DNA from 2 places in the Paenibacillus sp. ov031 genome. Region 2 is predicted to be linked to the other one. Evidence: riboswitches for the same ligand, from Rfam matches in the RefSeq annotation. Region 2 holds a riboswitch; the other holds the start of a gene.
What was found. Region 2 has a riboswitch for glycine ahead of sdaAB (L-serine ammonia-lyase, iron-sulfur-dependent subunit beta). Riboswitches for the same ligand answer to the same signal wherever they lie in the genome.
Positions count from the first base shown of each region.

Region 1: it holds a riboswitch for glycine, as region 2 does, so the genes downstream of both, gcvT (glycine cleavage system aminomethyltransferase GcvT) here and sdaAB (L-serine ammonia-lyase, iron-sulfur-dependent subunit beta) in region 2, are expected to answer to the same signal.

Region 1 is NZ_FRDO01000004.1:535,441-546,202, reverse strand. Features, by position in the region: gene gcvPA (aminomethyl-transferring glycine dehydrogenase subunit GcvPA) at 1-1,113, opposite strand, end outside; gene gcvT (glycine cleavage system aminomethyltransferase GcvT) at 1,110-2,246, opposite strand; glycine riboswitch at 2,548-2,670, opposite strand; gene gcvH (glycine cleavage system protein GcvH) at 3,017-3,406, shown strand; gene BUA17_RS19935 (PTS mannitol transporter subunit IIBC) at 3,972-5,438, shown strand; gene BUA17_RS19930 (BglG family transcription antiterminator) at 5,438-7,543, shown strand; gene BUA17_RS19925 (PTS mannitol transporter subunit IIA) at 7,540-7,974, shown strand; gene BUA17_RS19920 (mannitol-1-phosphate 5-dehydrogenase) at 7,971-9,122, shown strand; gene BUA17_RS19915 (cysteine-rich CWC family protein) at 9,175-9,423, opposite strand; gene BUA17_RS19910 (endonuclease MutS2) at 9,516-10,762, opposite strand, start outside.
Region 2 is NZ_FRDO01000005.1:246,807-257,568, forward strand. Features, by position in the region: gene BUA17_RS21445 (YhgE/Pip domain-containing protein) at 1-1,009, opposite strand, end outside; gene sdaAA (L-serine ammonia-lyase, iron-sulfur-dependent, subunit alpha) at 1,266-2,210, opposite strand; gene sdaAB (L-serine ammonia-lyase, iron-sulfur-dependent subunit beta) at 2,200-2,889, opposite strand; glycine riboswitch at 3,149-3,272, opposite strand; gene BUA17_RS21460 (MFS transporter) at 3,610-4,887, opposite strand; gene BUA17_RS21465 (phosphotransferase enzyme family protein) at 4,917-6,047, opposite strand; gene pstB (phosphate ABC transporter ATP-binding protein PstB) at 6,236-6,991, opposite strand; gene pstA (phosphate ABC transporter permease PstA) at 7,004-7,891, opposite strand; gene pstC (phosphate ABC transporter permease subunit PstC) at 7,894-8,802, opposite strand; gene BUA17_RS21485 (phosphate ABC transporter substrate-binding protein) at 8,945-9,868, opposite strand; gene BUA17_RS21490 (arsenic transporter) at 10,402-10,762, opposite strand, start outside.

The sequences.
Region 1 (10,762 bases), on a different contig from region 2:
GGTAAACGTATTAAGGGCATAATGGCTCTTTTGCAAATTCAAATCAGCGACGTCGATCATGCCTTGTTTACCCATAATGGACATATATACAGAGGCGCTCAGCGCGAGCAACGCCTGGTTGGAACAGATGTTGGACGTCGCCTTTTCACGGCGGATATGCTGTTCCCGTGCTTGCAGCGTGAGTACAAAACCACGCTTGCCGTTGCGGTCCGTTGTCTGGCCTACAATTCGGCCAGGAATTCGGCGCATATGAGCCTGGGATACGGCGAAGTATCCGCATGTTGGGCCGCCGAGTGAAGCGGCGATGCCAAGGGGCTGCGCGTCGCCAACGACGATGTCAGCACCCAGCTTGCCTGGGGCTTCCAGCAGACCCAGCGATAGCGGGTTGGCGCTGACCACGAGCAGGCTCTTGTGCGCATGCGCAAGGTCTGCGGCCTGTTTTACATTTTCCACGGCGCCGAAGAAGTTCGGGCTTTGAATCATGACGGCTGCGGTGTCATCGGACACGGCGGCTTGCAGGGCATCCCAGTCTGTTACACCATTTTGATATCCAATCTCAACAATCTCCAGATTGAGGCCGTGAGCATAAGCTTGCAATACCTGACGGGATTCGGGGTGCACGGTACGTGACACAATCAGTTGTTTGCGGCGGGTTGCCGCTGCGGCCAGATTGCCTGCTTCCGCAAATGCAGTTGCACCATCGTACATGCTGGCATTGGCTACAGCCATGCCTGTCAACTCACAGATGTAGGATTGAAACTCGAAAATCGCCTGCAATTCTCCTTGGCTGATCTCGGGTTGATAAGGTGTATAGGCTGTATAGAACTCGGAACGGGAGATGACATGATTAATGACGGAGGGAACGTGGTGATCATAAATGCCTGCACCCAGGAAACTGGCGTGTGTCTCGAAGTTGGCATTCGCTCCCGCTTGCTTCGACATATGACGTGTCAGTGCGTATTCATCCAGTTTGGAGGAAACAGGCAGTTCGCCCTGATAGCGAATCTCCTGTGGAATGTCATGGAACAGATCCTCAATCGTTTCCACGCCGATGGTTGCCAACATGGCACTCTGATCCTGCTCGGTCATGGGGATGTAGCGATGCTTGCTCATGCTTGATCAGCTCCTTGAGTAGGTGTCTTTGGCGCACGTGTCCGTTTATGAAAAGGGGTCTTCACGACCTCGGCTTTCAGTTTCTTGCCACGAATCTCAATCTCCAGCGGGGTACCCAGTGCAGCATATTTGCTGTCAATCAAGGCCAGCCCCAGATTACGTTTTAACGTAGGCGACTGGGTGCCTGTGGTTACTTCACCAATCTGTACGCCTTCGGCGTAAATGGGATAATGAGGACGAGGGATGCCGCGCTCCAGCACTTCGATGCCGACCAGCTTGCGGGCAGGCCCATCATTTTTTTGCTGCAACAAGGCTTCATGTCCGATAAACGGTCCTGCATTTAGCTTCACAAACATACTTACGCCAGCCTCCAGCGGTGAGATGGTTGCGGACAATTCCTGTCCATACAGGGGCAGCTTGGCTTCAAAGCGCAGCGTATCCCTGGCACCCAGTCCTGTCGGAACGAGTCCGTGACCTTCTCCCGCTTGCATCAATCCGTTCCAGACCTCAGCAGCTTGTTCCGCGGGAACGTAGAGCTCAAAGCCATCTTCACCCGTATATCCGGTGCGGGATAACAGCAATGAAACACCACATACCTTCGCATTTGCCACAAAGCGGAAAGGCTCAATCGAAGACACATCGGTGTCTGTCACCGCTCTGAGAATATCCACTGCCAGCGGACCTTGCAGAGCAAGCAGCGCCGTTTGATCCGAATCATTGGTCATCGTTACGCCTGGCGTCATGTGCTGTTGCAGCCATGCCCAGTCCTTGTCGATGTTGGAGGCGTTAACCACCAGCATATAATGCTGGTCTTTCAGTTTATAGATCAGCAGATCATCGACCACGCCGCCATCCGGATAACACATTAACGTGTATTGGGCCTGACCGGGAACGAGTGTTGTTACATCATTAGTGGTCATGTGCTGTAAAAAAGCTTCTGCGTGTTCACCTTGTACGGTGAATTCACCCATGTGAGATACATCAAATAATCCAGCACGTTCTCGCACCGCTTCGTGCTCTTTCTGAATTCCACTGAATTGTACCGGGAGCTCCCAGCCACCAAAATCAATGCATCGTACGCCTTCATATTGCTGATAGAGTGGAAAGAGTGGGGTTCTAAGCAAATCGGACATCCAATCACCTCGTCATGGGCCGTCAACCGGCCGAGTGTATAACCGTGGATCAATGAATCTGGCATCATATTTTATTATAAAAGTAAGGTAAGGACGCTATAGGCAGTGCCGCTCTATAACCTGTTTTCGTTTTTTTGGGAAAAAGGAAAAGGACAGGCCAAAGAATAGGCATGCCAGAAGCACGCTGTATTCTTAGGCTCTGTCCTTGGTACCTGAGAGTTACCCCGCCGCATGATGCAGCAGGTTTCCCCTTGGGTGATCATAACGCCCATACAGGGCGATTAGATGCTCTCCAGAGTTGCGTCCCGTAAAAGTCCTTTTGCCTGAGAGATTCACCTCCGCTTGTCGGTGGCTTACTCCTTCGGCGTTACCGCATGTACACCCTGATTCGGGTGTCAAGGGTAATCTCTCCCTTTACATTCATCCGCGGGTATTGCATAGACCAATTAAACACATTTACTACTCTCATTAAAGCCTGAATCGTCTATTGATGTCAAGAACGATATCATAGATATGAACAAAAAATCCGAATGAAATTTTTAATTAACATTAAAATGTTCGTATATTATAATGAGTACGCTTACTTTTCTAATATTCACCATTATATGTAGGGAGGGTCCATTTGAGTTACAGGCATATAAGGAAGAAAAACAAATAAATTGTGAGGTATCTTGACATTTGAATCGAAAATATCATACGCTATGTTCTGGGAAAAAGGTTAAGGTCAAAGAAACGCATGCACTCATTAATGAAAAGCGAGGCGGATATCGATGAGCGAATTGAAAAGTGATTTCCTGTACAGTGAAGAGCACGAATGGGTGCAGACCGTAGGGGAGGATACCGTACGTATTGGCATTACCGAGTTCGCGCAGCATCAGCTGGGTGACATTGTGTTTGTAGAATTGCCTGACCTTGAATCGGATGTAAAAGCGGAAGACGGCATTGGAACGATTGAATCCGTCAAAACCGTCTCGGATTTGTTTTCTCCTGTCAGTGGAACGATTATTGCTGTGAATGATGCATTGCAGGATTCCCCGGAGCTGGTTAACAACTCCCCATATGAGGAAGGCTGGATGATCGAGATTCGTGTTGAGGGCGACCTCACAGCAGCACTTTCCACATTGATGAACGCGGATGCGTATCGTAAACATACGGAATAATATTAAGGTACAAATTTCCGCTAGATACGGAGTTTCAGCTTAATGGAAAAGTTCGTTTAACGTAATAAAAATGAATCGATTGATTATAGATCCGGATGGTGATACAGCTCATTCGGAGAATACTTAGGCGCAATTGCCTCACCTGGGACAGGGTGAGGCAATTGCGCTTTTTTCGTTGTTAACAGACGAATGGGATGGAATGAATATCAATTAACGTGTTTCATCATTATTTCTAATTGAGATAGAAACAGCTCGTTCAAATAGAATAAATTTACAATTTCATTTGTCATTAAAATGGGGCATTTCGTGGGTATGATACATGAAAGGGAATAACAGGTTCCATTCCATATACAAGGTTCAAACATGGGACAATCCTTTAAATTTAAATCTTGTCATCAACGTTCATGACGGAAGTAGGTTTTCATTTCGTTGTAGAAGATACCGTTTTCATTTACGATATGGTTGTAAATTAAGATTTATTGAAGATTTGTACCTTTGTTCGTCTGGATCATCCTTGTCAAAATTCAGTGGAATTAAGGTTTAATATGTTGAGGAGGTTTTCAATATGAGTTCAGTGGACGCAAAGTCCGAAAAAAGCGGAGGAATACGGGTCGGCGTTCAGAAGTTTGGACGTTTCCTGAGTGGTATGGTTATGCCTAACATGGGTGCATTTATCGCCTGGGGTTTGATTACGGCATTGTTCATTCCAAAAGGATGGTTCCCTAACGCAGATTTTGCATTGCTGGTTGATCCAATGATCAAATATTTGCTGCCTTTGCTTATCGGTTACACAGGCGGTACCATGGTACACGGCCAACGTGGTGGTGTAGTCGGTGCAATAATGACCATCGGGGTTATTGTCGGCAGTGACATTCCAATGTTCCTTGGCGCTATGATTGCCGGACCATTGGGAGCTTGGGTCATTAAGAAATTTGACAAAGCTGTCGATGGCAAAATCAAATCAGGGTTTGAGATGCTGGTTAACAACTTCTCCGCTGGTATTATTGGTGGGATTTTGGCCCTTCTAGCCCTTAAAGGCATCGGGCCTTTCGTTGAAGCGATTAGCAAGGTGTTATCGGCTGGGGTAGAAGCTTTGATGAATGCTGGTCTTCTCCCGCTGGTCAACCTGATCATTGAGCCAGGAAAAGTATTATTCCTGAACAATGCCATCAACCATGGGATTCTGACACCGATTGGTACGGATCAAGCAAGAGAACTGGGGCAATCCGTATTATTCATGCTTGAATCCAACCCAGGACCTGGACTCGGCATTTTGCTGGCATACTGCTTCTTCGGTCGCGGATCAGCCAAATCTTCCGCTCCAGGTGCTGTAATCATTCATTTCTTTGGCGGGATTCACGAGATTTATTTCCCTTACATTCTGATGAGACCGATACTGATTCTGGCTGCGATGGCTGGTGGTGTGGCGGGTACATTAACCTTCATGCTGACAGGAGCTGGTTTGGTATCTGCACCGTCACCGGGAAGTATCATTGCCTACTCATTGTTAACGCCTAAGGGTGGATATCTTGGCATGTTTGCCGGGGTAGCCGTAGCTGCGGTCATCTCCTTCCTCGTGGCATCCATACTGCTCAAAACAGGTAAACAGAAGGATGACGAAGATCTGGATAGTGCTTCCAACCGCATGAAAGATATGAAAAATCAGGGCAAAACGGGCAACCTCACCGTTGATAAAGACAATCGTGAAGCTGACCGTGCAGCCGATATTGCTTCTTCGGCAGTAAAAACGGATATCAATAAAATTGTATTCTCCTGTGATGCAGGTATGGGTTCGAGTGCCATGGGTGCCTCGATTCTGCGGAAGAAAATGAAGGCAGCCGGTGTGGATGTCGCTGTAACCAACACGGCGATCAGTGAGATTCCACAAGATGCCGACATCGTCATCACACAGAAAACATTGACTGACCGGGCCAAATCCGTGGCTCCAAATGCAGAGCATATTTCCATCGATAACTTCCTGAAGAGTCCTGAATATGAGGCACTGGTGGAGCGCCTCAAATCCGACTCCTGATGAGTAATATTACAAGGAGACAGCGTGAGATCGTGGAGTTCCTGCTGGAGCATCCTCATGAGGTAACTGCTGGCGATATAGCTGTTGCGGTCAAAGTAAGCACTCGTACCGTACATCGAGAGTTGCAGATGATTGAACAATGGCTTGAGCCCCTTGGCATGAGATTGGAAAAAAAATCGGGAACCGGGGTTCGAATTGATCCCGGTTCCGATGATTTGGCCGTATTGCGTCAACAACTTGAGCTTAACGAATATGTGGAGTTTACGCCCGAAGAGCGTAAACTCTTCATGCTTTGTATTTTGCTGGATGAATCCGAGCCTGTGAAGCTGCTTGCATTGGCCTCAGATCTGAAGGTGACCGTGTCTACGGCAAGCAATGATCTGGACGATCTGGAACCACGCATTCAGCTGGCTGGATTGAAGCTGGTTCGCAGGCGTGGATATGGGGTCAAGATCAATGGAAGCGAGCTGGCTCATCGCATGGCTATTTCCGCGCTCGCTCTTGAATATCTGGATGAATCCGATTTGTTCGGTAGACAGGCGGAGCAGGGAGTTTCCAAAGTAAACAGCAAACTTCTGGAAATGATAGGGCATGAGGATGTACTTACGGTCGAAAATGCATTATGGCAGCCGGATATTGAGTGGTTGGAAAATATCCCGGAACGTCAATACATGAAGCTGCTGATCCAATTGTCTGTAGCGGTTGTGCGGATTCGCAAAGGTTTTGGCATAGGTCGGGGCACACAACAGGACAAAAATGACGTTGGAAATCCACTGCAAGATGAGCGGAAGGTGCCGGAATATTTGGCTTCACGGTTGTGCGGCGTTCTATCTGCCCAGCTTGGGCTGGAGTTTGTGGGCGAGGAGCAGGCTTATTTTCACAGGCTGCTGGTTGAAATCGAGCAATCGATTCATTCCTCGCGTCTGCTGCCCATAGACGATCTGGTCTTACTCGACATGGTTCGTTCCCTTACAGATCGGATGCAGGAGAAAACTCATTATTCGTTCCATGAGGATCGTCTGCTTCGTGAAGGTCTGATTGCCCATATGGAGCCGGTGCTGGAACGTATGGATGGGCGGCAGCTTATCCGTAATCCGTTGCTTCAGCAGATCCGCAAGGATTATGAATCACTGTTTGAGGATGTAAAGAAAGCCGTGCGAGAGGCTTGGCCCAATACGGATGTTCCGGATGAGGAGATCGGATTTTTGGTAATGCACTTCGGTGCTTCCATTGAACGGCTGAGGGTGCTGAAGCGTGAAATCAGGGCTGTCGTCGTCTGTACGAGTGGGATCGGATCTTCACGGATGTTATCGAGCCGTCTGTCCAAGGAAATTCCCGAAATTCGGATTGTGGACAGCGTGTCCTGGTATGAAGCCGCGCGTATCCCAAAGACGGAATATGATTTGGTTCTCTCTACTGTGGATCTGCCGATGGATAAACATCAATACTACAAGGTGAGCCCACTGCTGACGGCAGAAGAAAGTGAACGTTTAAGACATTTCATCAGGACAACGACGCTTCAGCGGGAACATAGTCCCCCACCTGAAGCAGACTCAAGGACAACAGGACGAATTTCCGATCCGGTTGGACTGGAAGCGACCCTGATTGAAATCGTACAGATAATCGGCAAGTTTCAGGTGTTCCCGCTGGATAATCAGGAGATCGGATTTTTAGAAACGGCTTACGCCATGTGCAGCGTTTTGCATCAATCCGGTGTATTGAATAATCCAGATGAGATTGCCAGGCTGCTGGAGGAGCGTGAAGCTGTTGGAAGTCAGAAGATTCCCGGAACTTCCCTCGCTCTGTTTCATACACGCAGTGATGGCATTCACAGTCCTTCAATTACGCTGTTCCAATTGACAGAGCCGCTTCTACGCACGCCGGAAGACCCGGCAGGTGTCAGCCATGTGCTCTTGATGCTTGGACCCAGACAGTTATCGAAGGAAAGTTTGGAGGTACTGAGTGAGATCAGTGCGCTATTGTTGCAGGAAGAAATGATTGCATTACTTGAAAAAGGCAACCGGGATGATCTTATTCATTACTTGTCCCAAGAACTTGCGGGATTTTACCGCAGCAAAACCGAAATTGGAGGTATTCAAACATGAGTGTGTTAACTAAAGATAAAGTCATCATGAATGCAACGGCTCAGGACAAATACGAAGCGATTCGTATGGCAGGTCAAATTTTGAAAGACGCGGGACATATCACCGCTGAATACATCGACAAAATGCTGGAGCGTGAAGAGATTGTCTCCACGTATGTCGGCAACGGACTTGCGATTCCACACGGCACGAAGGAATCCAAATCATTCATCCTGTCCACAGGCATTTCCGTCATTCAGTTCCCGCAAGGTGTTGATTTTGGGGAAGAAAAAGCGTATATGGTAATTGGTATCGCCGCTCAAGGTGGAGAACATATGGAGATCCTGACCAGCATCGCAGTCATCTGCGCCGAGGAAGAGAACATGGAAGCTTTGCGTCATGCTCAAACCGCTGAAGAAGTCATCACTATTTTGGAAAGTGAAATGGAACTATGAAGGCCCTTCACTTTGGAGCAGGTAATATTGGACGTGGCTTTATCGGTTTGATTCTGTCCCGTGCAGGCTACAATGTTGTTTTCTCCGACGTTAACCAGGAGCTGGTTAAGGCTCTAGAGCAGCGTGGAGAGTATACGGTTGAACTGGCTAACGAGGCCAAAGACCTGGAGACAGTTACCGGTGTGAGTGCAATCGATGGAACCAATCTGGATACCGTTGCTCAGAATGTTGCAGAAGCTGAACTGATCACAACTGCAGTGGGCGTGAACATTCTGAAACATATTGCTCCCGGTATTGCCAAAGGACTTACGTCCAGACTGGGAACGGGCGATGTCTTCCAACCCCTTCACATTATTGCCTGTGAAAATGCAATTGGAGCCAGCACTCAGCTGAAAGAACATGTATATGGCCTGCTTGATGAGCGGACTCGCCTGCTTGCGGATCAGTACGTGTATTTCCCGGACTCTGCCGTAGATCGGATTGTGCCGATTCAGCATCATGAAGATCCGTTGCATGTACAGGTAGAGCCTTTCTATGAATGGGTTGTTGACCGTTCACAAATGGCTCCTGCGTTCAAACCGGTTGAGGGCGTAATGTATGTGGATGATCTGGAGCCTTATATCGAACGGAAGCTGTTTACCGTAAATACGGGACACTGTATTGCCGCTTATATTGGATATGTGAACGGGTTTGATACAATTCAGAAGGCTATTGCCGATGAAAAAGTCAAATCCATCGTATATGGTGCCTTGCAGGAAACCGGAGCCGTTTTGGTGAAGCGTTTTGGATTCAATGCCGACGATCATCAGTTGTACATTGCCAAAATATTGGAACGGTTCGTTAACCCGCATCTGACGGATGAGGTAACTCGTGTAGGACGTTCTCCACTGCGGAAACTGTCCCCGAATGACCGTCTGGTTCGCCCAGCTCTCCAGGCTTACGAGTATGGAACGGAGACAACACTTTTGGCGATGGGTATGGCCGCTGCCTGCAAGTTTGACGTATCCGAAGACCCGGAAGCGGTGGAACTCCAGACTACGATCCAGCAAAAAGGGATTGAAGCAGCACTCAGCCAGTATACGTCCATGGATGAGAGTCATCCTGTACTGAAGCAGGCTGTAGCGCATTATCAACAAATGCAGAAGTAACGTTCTGTATTTCAATACAAAATAATATTGATTGAAGAAGAGCCTCACAGGGTTAACTGTGGGGCTCTTTATTTTGCTCTGTCTTCTTTTTATACGTATCCAGACATGCCTCGCAGATGCAGGACTTCCTGCGCTGGTCTGCCGGAATGGGGTCAAATACCCCTTCTGGGAACACAGCCCGGTTACACCAGCATTCTGAATGAGGACGACCAGCCGCATAGGAGCAGCCATTGGGCTCACCGCACAAAGGGCATATGAGAACTTCTGGAGTGACTTTCTTTGTATCCTGCTCAACAGACATACGAGTCTTCCTTCCCCGATAAATTTCTAACCACGAACGATCGATAGGTTTATTAAAGTATAGCAACTCAACCCATTATATCAATCCTGTGGTTATTCTTCAGGGGGCAATTCAATTTTCAGTCCTTCCACATGCTTGCGACTCATCAGTTTGCGTTTCTTTCGGTTCTCTTTGGACTCCAGCACAATGTCGAGGTCATAGTCACCCGGATATAGTTCATCTGCGGAGATGTGCAGAGTTAGACGTTTCTTATGAATTTTGACTTTACGTCCACGCAGCATGACTCCGATATTTCCGCGACTGTCCTCCACATCACATACGATGCCTGACTGGTTCAGATAAGCTGCATAGACGCGATCCCCTTTTCGGAATGCTTTGGCAGGGGGCGCGGGTTCTAATGTTTCAGGCCGATCAGCAGATTGCTTTCTAGTTCCAGTCTGTACGGACGGGCTGATAGGTTTTATCGTGTTCCTTGCTTCATTCAATTGTTCTTGTTCAACCGTGCTGTTTATTTGCGATGACGTTGAACTTACGTTAGGCACGGATGGAGAGGAGGTGGAAGAGACACTTTGCGAGACACCCTGATCTGAAATGAGCTTGGAGCGCTCAATAATACGCTGTGGCATACCCAATTTCAGTGCAATGGAATAGGCATAGCTGTCCCCGGCTTCTCCGATCCGCAATCGATAAAGAGGTTGAAGAGAGACCGTATCAAATTCCATTCTTGCATTCTCAAATCCAGGCGTGGATGCTGCAAAATGTTTGATTTCCCCAAAATGGGTTGTAGCGATAACGGTAGCTCCACGGCTGTGCAGCTCCTCCAGCATGGCGATCGAGAGTCCCACTCCCTCACCGGGATCGGTACCGGAGGCCATCTCGTCAATAAGCACAAGTGTCGATGAATCGGCTTGCTCCAGGATGCCAATCATGTTGCGAATATGTGCAGAAAAGGTACTGAGTGCTTGCTCCAGGCTCTGTCCATCGCCGATATCAACAGCAATTTCATGATACACGGCCATCTCGCCATCTTCAGCGACAGGCACAAGCAGACCAGATTGCATCATCAATGTGAGCAGACCCAATGTTTTGAGTGCAACCGTTTTGCCACCCGTATTCGGCCCGGTAATGATTAGCGAGGAATAAGTCTGACCAATCGCAAAATCAAGCGGAACCATGGATGCACCCATAAACGGATGGCGGGCATGATGAAGCCGAACACGTCCAATGGCATTGACGCTTACAGTTCGTCCGTCCATGGTCGCTGCATATTTCGCTTTGGCGAACAGGAAATCCAGAATCCCTACCGTTTCCGTATTTAACGAAATTTCACGATTATAAG
Region 2 (10,762 bases):
CCTCCACCGCGTAGGTTGCCGGCAGATAATGACCTATCTGTTGATAGAAGTCAGGCATGACATCGCGCGGAATGGTTGCGCCTGATGACAACATCAGCAGAGGCAACAAGGCACTGTTTAACCATGCTCCAGCATTTCCAAGCAGCAGCAAGCTCAATTGCGCCACGAATACAAAAGATAAAGTAATCAACAACTGAAATAGCCATAACATCCACCATCCATCTGCTGATGATACTCCCATAACATGCATCATCCCCGCTCCAACAAGCGATACGATAAATGCAGCACCAACATTGATGATATTGCGCGCCCAGAAACGTTCCCATTTCCCTGCCCTGCTACTGAGTTCACCAGAAACCTTTTGCAGATTCATGCCAAGCAGCATTGCACCTGTAAACGTAGCTGTCACAATCAACATTGGTACCATAGAAAAAGCAAAGTTATGAACTGGATTCAGTCGTTCCACTTCTGCCTCCACCCGGGAAGATAACCCCGCCGCCATCGTATTCGCCTGATCGGCAGCCATACCTGATTGATTCAGCACTCCCCGAATGCTGTTTTGCTGTACTTCACGGTTCAACGTCGCTGTAACTTGTGCGGACACGGTCTGCATCACACTTTTTACGGTAGCCACGTTGGATTCATTCATTACATACTTCACTGCCACCGGGCCCGACAAGTCTCCCGCCTGCTGCATGAAACCGGATGGAATCTCGATAATCATGTATACGTCCCGGTCCGTTAACATCTGTCTGGCTTCTTCCATAGTTGCCGAAGGTTTAATCGCGAAATGAAGCCCCTCTGCAAGAGACTTTGCCACAGGCTCAGCCGCAGCCCCATCTTCATTTACGATGGTCACAGCAAGCTGATTCATCCGTGCATTTACCTGATCATATCCACTAAGCCAAATGGTATTAAAAAAAACCTGGAACAGTACGGCTGTAATTAACCCGACTACTGTAGCTCCATTTTTCAAAAACAGAAGACTCGTTTGAAAAACACTTTTCATGTTATCCATCTCCTTAATTTGTATAACTTATTCTCGATCTTATATATCGTGTTGATATATGACAATAAATAATATATCTAAACGATATATAAACGTCAATACCTTTTTATTTTTCTTTGTTGGAACAACAAAAAAGCCGATACGCTTCTTCACCAGGAAGAATTCGTATCGGCTTTTTTATCAAGATGGGAGCAGATCATTACCGTTAATGATCAAGCTCCACGAATTAAATTCAGTTCATGTACGTTCATGCATGTTACGCCTTGGCTTCTGGTTCATTTTCAGCAGGAGACTCAGCTTCAATCTCAGGCTCCGCACGCTTCGCCTTCGGTTTAGCAAGCTTCTCCATCATTTTCCGTCCTGTCGGTGTTTGGGCAAGCCCACCTTGGGCCGTTTCACGGTGCCTGCTCGGCATCGCACTGCCCACTTCCAGCATGACATCAATGACTTCGTCAGAAGGAATGGCACTTCGTACCCCGGCCAGCGCCATGTCGGCCGCAGCCAACGCAGTTACGGCACCCAGTCCGTTACGCACGATGCACGGAATTTCCACGAGGCCTGCGACGGGATCGCAGATAAGGCCTAATGTATTTTTTAACGCGAGGCCAACCGCATGAACCACTTGCTCCGGCGTCCCTCCACGCAGCTCCACCATGGCTCCAGCGGCCATACCGATGGCAGAACCCACTTCAGCCTGACAGCCACCCTCGGCACCGGAGATAAATGAATTGTTGGCAATGACATAACCAATCGCTCCCGCACAGAACAGACCGTTCACCAGATGCTCGTCACTCCAGCCAAAACGCTCTTGGGAGCTTATAAACACACCCGGAATGATGCCGCAAGAACCGGCTGTTGGTGTGGCAACGATCCGGCCCATGGAGGCATTCACTTCCGATACACAAAGGGCATACGCCATGGCCAGTGCAGAAGCATCTCCAGAACAAGTCTCACCTTTACGAATGTACTCAGCCATTTTTTTGCCGTCTCCGCCAGTCAAACCGCTGCGTGATGTCGTATCTTCTGTCAGCCCTTTGTGTACAGCTTCCTTCATCACCTGATAGTAATCCGACATCTGCCGTACAACATCCGCTTCCGGGATATTCGTCTCCTGAACCTGCTCTTCGATCATCAGCTCGGCGATGGTTTTGGATTCTGCTGTACAGATGGTATTCAGTTCATGTAGATGTTTAAACCGCATCAGGCTCGACCCCTCTCTTCAAATCAATCACGCGAATGTCCAGCATATGATCCAGTGACCGCAGACGGTTCAACATCTCAGGATTCGGCACACCATCCATCTCCATCGCTGTTAATGCTTCACCATCCCGGGCTTTCCGATCCACTTGCATGTACCCGATGTTCACCCCGGACGAACTGATGGTGGAGGTTACGGAAGCGAGCACTCCTGCTTTGTCCGAATGGCGCAGTACAAGTGTGGGAAACTCTCCGCTGATCTGTACACGAAAATCATTCAATGCATGCACCGATACACTACCTCCGCCAATGGAAGCACCAATTAGTGAGCATTGACGGTCTCCATGCCACAGTTCAATCTTGACCGTATTCGGATGAGGAGCAGGCAGGCCGCTTGTAAAAAACTCTACCTCCATACCCACTTCCTCTGCATATTGTTCTGCATCCGGTATACGTGGATCATCAGTCACATAATCAAGCAGGCCACCGATTAACGCAAGATCCGTACCATGCCCCTGATACGTATCGGCGAACGAGCCATACAGTGTTAATCGAGCGCGTTCAGGCGTGCACCCCAGCCACTGACGGGCAATTCGCCCCAATCTTGCCGCTCCAGCCGTATGTGAACTTGATGGACCTGTCATGGACGGACCAATAATTGAAAAAACGTCTTTAAAACGCATCGCAAACCCTCCATTTATAATCGTCATTTTCATCCAGACGTACACCCATAATGTTCCTTTATTACTGAATGATGACATCAAAAAAGGACAGAAGAAGGCCCTAGGCCCTCTCTCTGTCCTCGATACCTGAGAGTTTCATGATAAGCAGCGCGGCGGATCGATGCAATCCCTGTATTCACAGGTGATGTCACCCTGCACACCGTGCTGTTTGACCATATACCCCTTGGGTGGCGCAGTTTCGCGCACTCTCCAGAGTTGCGTCCAACGATGGTACATTTACCTGAGAGATTAACCACTGCGCCGGGTGCGTAGCAGCTTGCTCCTTCGGTGCCCGACAGCTGCCATTTTACTCGACATGCCCAGGTCTCTCCCGCTCGCTATCATTCGCTGTATGGAACCATTCTGATCTTGTAACAGAACGATAATTGAAGTTTTTAATACTTTCTCATTAAGATTAATCGACCGGAAGATCAGTGTCAACAAACTTAACGATTTCTTTGTGAATATTTGCTTTTTTCCATTTTATACACTAAATAAATTAACGAACTGTAAACTTTCATCACATGAATGTGTTAATGCGTTTCATCTCGAAAGCGTATACATTGTTCATTTTCTATTAGTGACTATCAGTGTTTAATACTATTTATGTTATGTTCCACAGAACGGTTCGGGTATTCAGGTAACCTTTATTCTGTACTAGAATTGCCGTATTTCTGCCTGTCACCCCACCATCGCCTTGGGCTTCGATGGTTCATCGTAATACCTGCTTCGGGAAGGAAGCATACTCGTCACCCACAATCCCAACGCAGCCAGCAGCATAACCCCGGATACAACTGTATATACCATACGAAGTGACAACTGCTCGGCCACTACGCCTGCAATCAAAATGGAAGCCACCTGTAGCATACTTAACACTAGTCCAAGTACACTGCTCATTCGCCCCATCAGATCGACAGGGATATTATTTTGATAAAAGGTAACCAGGCCCGTATTCGCCAGTGCGGAGCACAGACCGAGCAGAATAAAGGCAACCGCCGCCAGCTCAAACGAGAATGAACGGGAGAACAGAAAATAACCCAGCGCGACCAGAAGTACACCGCCACCCATCATGTAACGGATCGGCAAATGTTTGGCGAACATCCAAACCAGCATGGAACCTGCCAAATAACCGATTCCGGTGATACTCATTAATGCTCCGTACTGTGATTCAGGCAGGTTCATCACCTGACGGATAAACACCACTTCCTGAGCATCCAGCGACATGCCGACCACCAGAATAATCTGGAACAGGGCATATATACCGACCACGTAGCCCGACTTTCGGCTGAAGCTCAGTACAGCTCTCCAATCCTGGGCAATCATCCGAGGTGTGAGTCTGCTTCCCGTCCCTATATTCTGTTCTCCAATGCCCAGTTTGGGAAGAAACATTAGAATCAACGCAGAAGCAGCAAAAGAAACCGCATTGGCATAAATGGCTGCCGCCGGAGATAAATAAATTAGCATCACTCCTGCAACTGCTGGGCCGGTAATAAATGCCCCTGAGCTGATCAGGGCTTGTAGGGAATTGAAGCGCTTGCGCCGTTCAGCAGGTACCAACCGGGTAATGTATACCTGAGAGGAAGGGACAAATATAGATGAAGACATGCTGATCAGAAACATCACTGCGTACATCATCCATAGGCTGGACATCAGTGGGAGCGCCGCCACCAACAATGCCCGTAGCATATCAGCACCAATCATCAGCTGTCGCTGATCATAACGATCAATCAGGCTGCCTGACCAAAACTTAGTGCACACCGAAGCAATCGGCGAGATAATCCACAACCCTGCGACTGCCGCTGGAGACTGTGTCATATTCAATACCATCAGGTTGATCGCCACAATATATATGAAATCACCCAGATTGGATATGCCCACTCCGCTAAGTAGCAATCCGGCATGCTTCCAGCCACCAGACTGCCCCTTCGATGCAACTCTCTTTGCACGAATGTTCTTCATAGCGCTACCCACCCACTAGAAATCACAAATTATAACTCATAGAAAATACTCTCGTTCTGCAGATATGGTCTACAAAATTTGCTGCATATAAGAGGCATCCGCTCTTTCATCCATTCGTACCTGGACTCATTCTCCATCTGAAATGCAAAATAGCCGAACGTAAAGATCAGCATGAATCCTTCCATTAACCGAATATCACGCTTCGTCAGTGGTCCTGTCTGCTCCGTATATCCCGATAGGAAGACATCCCGTTCCTCCCGATTGAAAATCGTAGCCGCACCTCCGGCATCAAAGAGATAGTAGCCATAACCGTATAAACAAAAATCAATCATAGATATACCCTGATCCGTCACTAGCAGATTGCCGCGGGTAATATCTCCGTGAATTACTCCCCATGTCTCGGCATTGTGCGGATACGTTTCGAGTTGCCCGTTAATGTTCTCAAACGTCTCACGAATCAGATCGAAATCTTCAGGAGTAAAGATACCACGTCTAACGCCTTCCTCCAATTGCTCCAACATGACCAGATTCTCTTTGATCGAGCCATAGGCTGGTCTTACTCCCATTTGCTCTAAGGCAGGGCTATCGTTATATATATCTGAGATGATCGCCTTATCAGCGTGCTGTTCACGGTCATTCGTCTGCTGCCCGCTTTCAGACTTCAGTGAACCCACCTGAGGCTCAGGAGCTCCCGTTGGTCGTCGTCCATATTGGTGCAACGTCTGCAACTGTACGCCCAAATCATGAATCTGCGCTGTTGTCAGACGTTCTCCCTGCTTAATATCCCTGCCCTCAATCCATTCCAGAACAGTACAACAGATCTCTTCTCCTGCTTCGTCCAACCAGACGGTGACCCACTCATCCGATGTATTGCGTACAGGAGTCTGCACCCGCAATGGTCTGGTAGCCCGTAATGTATAAAGTAGATTCATCTCTGCTTCAAGTGCAGGTCGTGTATGCTGGATGCCCGTCATGCTTGCAAAAGCGGCTTTATGTATACGCAATAGGTACTTCTCTCCGGTTGATTCATCAACCACCTGATACGTTAGATTTTCATTATGTCGGATAAAGGAAATTGCAGGCTTTTCTATGGAATAATGCGAGATAATTTCAGTTGCCATGGTGTCATGGGCAATCTTATGGGTAGTTATGATCCACATCTCCTTCTCTTATCAAATTAAAGGTGGTGCTCACAAATATCGTAGCATGATTGTTTTTATTTTGGCAAACTATTCCATATGTAGAATGATGTAAAAAAGCATAACCCCCGAACGACCTCGCCCGAGTGTTATGCTTCCTTCTATCTCTATAAATCTATCTCGATCTCATACTCCATCCAATTTAACAGTTAACCGAAACGTCCCATAATATATTCTTGAGTCAGACGATTGTCCGGGTTGGTGAAAATATGTTCCGTATCCCCGTGCTCAATCATGCTTCCCAGATAAAAATAAGCTGTATAATCCGAGATGCGTGCCGCCTGCTGCATATTATGGGTAACAATTACGATCCGCAGCTCCTTCTTGAGCTCCGAGATCAACTCCTCCACCTTACCCGTTGATACCGGGTCAAGCGCAGATGCCGGCTCATCGAGCAGCAAAATCTGCGGATCAACCGACAACGCGCGGGCGATACAGAGCCGCTGCTGTTGCCCACCCGAAAGGGCCAGGGCAGATTCATTCAGTCTGTCCTTCACTTCGTCCCAGAGCGCAGCGCGACGCAAGCTTTTTTCCACAATTTCATCCAGTGCCTTCTTGTTCTTAATACCGCGGTAGCGGGGGCCAAACGCGATATTGTTGTAGATAGACTTGTGGAAAGGGTTCGGCTTCTGCCACACCATGCCGATCTTCTGACGGAGTTTGATTACATCTGTGCCCGGCTCATTCAGATCATTGCCATCCATCCAGATATGTCCCTCGGTGCGGGAACCGGCAATCTCGTCGTTCATTCGGTTGAGCGACCGCAGGAACGTGGATTTACCACAGCCGGATGGTCCAATGAGTGCCGTTACACTGGCTTCGGGAAAAGTCAGGCTGATCTGCTTAACTGCCTGAAAATGCCCATAATATATGCTTAACTGTTCCGTACCAAAAGGTATGGCCATGTTGGTTCCTCCTTATTTCGAAGCTGTCATGCGGCGGTAAACCACCCGACCGATCCAGCGTGCACTGAGATTGAACGCCAGTACGAGAAGTACAAGCACGGCTGAAGCGCCAGCTGCTACTTCTTTGGAATCCGGGCCAATGCCTTCACTGTTTACTTTCCAGATGTGCACAGCTAACGTCTCTGCCGGACGCAATGGATTGATCGGCGATCTTGGACTCGTTGGATTCCAGTCCGTGAAGTCCAGCGGTGGACTACTCATACCTGCTGTGAACATCAGGGCTGCTGCTTCACCGAAGATCCGGCCCGATGCCAGGATCGTACCCGTGATTAAGCTTGGCAATGCCACAGGCAGCAGAATGGAGGTGATAATTTTCCATTTGGACAATCCGAGTGCAAGACCCGCTTCCTTCTGCTCTTTCGGAACGGCCCGGAACGCTTGCTCCGTTGTCCGCACCATGAGTGGAAGATTGAATATAGCCAAGGCCATGGCACCCGATAATAAGGAGAATCCAAGACCAAATGTATTAACAATTAACAAGAGTCCGAACAAACCAATAACGATAGATGGGAACGAGGATAACACTTCGACAACGAGTCGAATAAAACTTGTGATCCGGCCCGGCTTGGCGTACTCAGCCATATAAATACCGCCGCCCCATCCGAGCGGAATCGTAATAATCAAGGTCAGAACAAGCAGGAATATTGAGTTGAATAATTGCGGTCCAATCCCGCCTCCACCTTTGAGCAGCTGTGGTGCACTGGTCAGGAAGTGCCAGTTAATCTGCCCAATCCCACGTACCAGAATGAAGCCAAGCAAACCGAGCAAGAGAACAACAATGAACAGCGCCAGAACAACGATAACGGATGTGGCAACTTTATCTACCGTTTTAGCCTTCATTTTCATACCCGGTTCCTCCTTTCAAGCAGGCGAACCAGAATGACGAAGACAAAGGTCATCACCAGCAGGACAAGCGCCATACTCCACAGTGCATTATTATGAACAGATCCCATCGTGGTGTTACCCATACTCAGGGTGATTACACTCGTTAACGTTGAAGCCGATTCGAGCAGTGATGTCGGTACATGTGGTGCATTCCCGATGACCATCTGTACGGCAAGAGCTTCACCAAATGCGCGTGCCATACCAAGTACAATCCCTGTCAGCAAAGCTGGAAGAACCGTCGGGATAATGACACGGTAGATCGTTTGCCAGCGTGTTGCCCCCAGTGCGTAGGACGATTCACGCAGACCTTTCGGCAGTGCAGACAGTGCATCTGCCATAATACTTGTTACGGTAGGCAAAATCATAACAGACAGAACCAAACATCCGGCTGCAATCCCGACGCCGGCTCCGCCAAACATGCTGCGCAATAAAGGAACGATAACACTGAGACCGATAAACCCGTACACAACGGAAGGAATACCGGACAGCAGCTCAATCGCAGGTTGCAATATCTTTTTACCTTTACCTGGTACAATCTCGGTCATGAAGAGCGCTGCACACAAGCTAAGTGGACTTGCAATCAGAGCTGCAAGTAATGTTGTTATGAATGAACCGGTAATGAACGGCAACGCTCCATAGGCAGCAGGTTCTCCCGTTGGATTCCACGTTTTTCCGGTTAAAAATTCGCGCATACTCACGCCATCCTGGAAAAAGGTCGACAAGCCTTTGGACGCTACAAAATAAACGATGGAAAACATGACAACGATCAGGAAAACGACACAAATCGACGTATAGATCCGTCCCGTCCACTCTTCCCAATAATGCTTCTCTCTCAAGGGCCGGCGCGGTTTCAACTTGTTGTTCATTACCGTTCCCCCTTCGGTCTGTTCCATAACAACCATCCTTCTATAGTAGAATTCATGCAAAATATGGGATTAATCCAGAGCAAACCGCGCAAAGAGGCAGGACCTGGGTCCGCCTCTCTCGCTGTATGCGCAAGTTCAAAGATTATTGAGTCACAGTGCCTGCTGCGTCACGTTTTACTTTCATGCCGGATACCGGGATGTAACCAAGCTCCGTCACGTCGTTTTGTTGAATTTCGTCACTCAGGATGTAGTCGAGGAATGCTTTTGTTGCTGCATCCGGGTCACCTTTGGTGTACATGTGCTCGTAAGCCCATACCGGATAAGTTCCTGCTTCTACGTTTTCAACCGTTGCTTCTACACCTTCGTATTTCAAAACTTGCAGGCTGTCATCCAGGTAGGACAGAGCCAAGTAACCAATTGCGCCCGGCGTTTCAGCTACGAGCTTTTTAACTGTACCAGAGGAATCTTCCTGAATAGAACCTTGGATATCTTCCACTTTTGTTCCCAGTGCAAAGTTCTCGAATGTTGCACGAGTACCGGAGCTGCTAGGACGGTTTACGATAACGATGGCTTGATCTTTACCGCCAACATCTTTCCAGTTTGTGATTTTACCAGAGAAAATGTCGATCAGTTGTTGCTTCGTCAAATCTTGTACACCTGCATCTTTGTTGCTTACTGGAGCGATGGCTACAACAGCCACTTGGTGATCTTTCAGTTCGCTTACTTTTGCTGCGTCATCGATTTTCTCTTCTGCAAATACGTCAGAGTTACCGATTGTAGCTTGTCCTTCGGATACTTGTGTCAAACCAGTACCACTACCGCCGCCTTGCACTTGTACCATCACGTTCTTATATTCATCAACTGCCATAAATTTTTGTCCAGCTTGCTCTACCAGAGGTTGCAGTGCTGTTGATCCAACAGCGAGAATGTTACCACTAAGTTCAGTAGCAGTTTCTCCTGTGGAATTATTGCTTCCCTCTGTACCAGCGTCATTTTTCGATCCGCATGCTGCGAGTACCAGTACGAACGTTAAGGTCATCAAAATGAACGGCAACTTTTTAAACATGTTTTGTTTTCCTCCCCCAAATTAGTGACGGCGATTTGCTTTTATTTTTGTTCACCATCAACTCTTTATTCATTGTAGTTGCGTTATGTCATCTCAAAATCAATGTTTTGTAAACGCAATGTTAAAAATGTTTACTGTGGATTGAAATACATCTGTGACAAATTGCGCTGAAGTGGCCGCTCCGGGAACGGACGTTGTTTCAATCGCTGTTATCCCCGGATTTATATGATTTACTTTTCTCAAGGAATACATCCGGGGATAAAGGCGAACGCTTCGCTTTTACACAATCGTTCCGTTCCCTGCGCTGTGTCAGCGCTGGTTGTGTCTCAGGCATTTTAATCCTCAGACTGGGGATGGCAAAAAAGAAGGCCAGCACTGTAGAAGGCTGGCCATTGTGTACATAGAGAATTTGTTTCTTCTATAGAAGAATCAAAAAAACTGCTTCATAGCTGGTTGGTAGCACCAGCGCATGAGAGCAGCTTTTTACAATAAGTTGGATCATATGATGATTGCTAAAGTAAAATGCGATTTTACTAACTCAGAATCCATAACCATAATGCCAATCCGGCCAAGGTGATTAATAGTGTGGGAATGGTTAAGATTATGCCTGCCTTGAAATAATATCCCCATGTAATCTTTACACCTTTGCGGGACAGCACATGCAGCCACAGTAATGTGGCAAGTGAACCGATTGGCGTCATTTTGGGACCCAAGTCGGAACCGATCACATTGGCATAGATCAGCGCCTCACGCACAATACCTTCGGTGTGTGCACCCTGAATCGCCAATGCGTTAATTAACACGGTGGGCAGATTGTTCATTACGGATGACAATATCGCTGCGATCATGCCCATCCCCACTGAGGCAGCTAACAGACCATGGTCTGCGATGGCA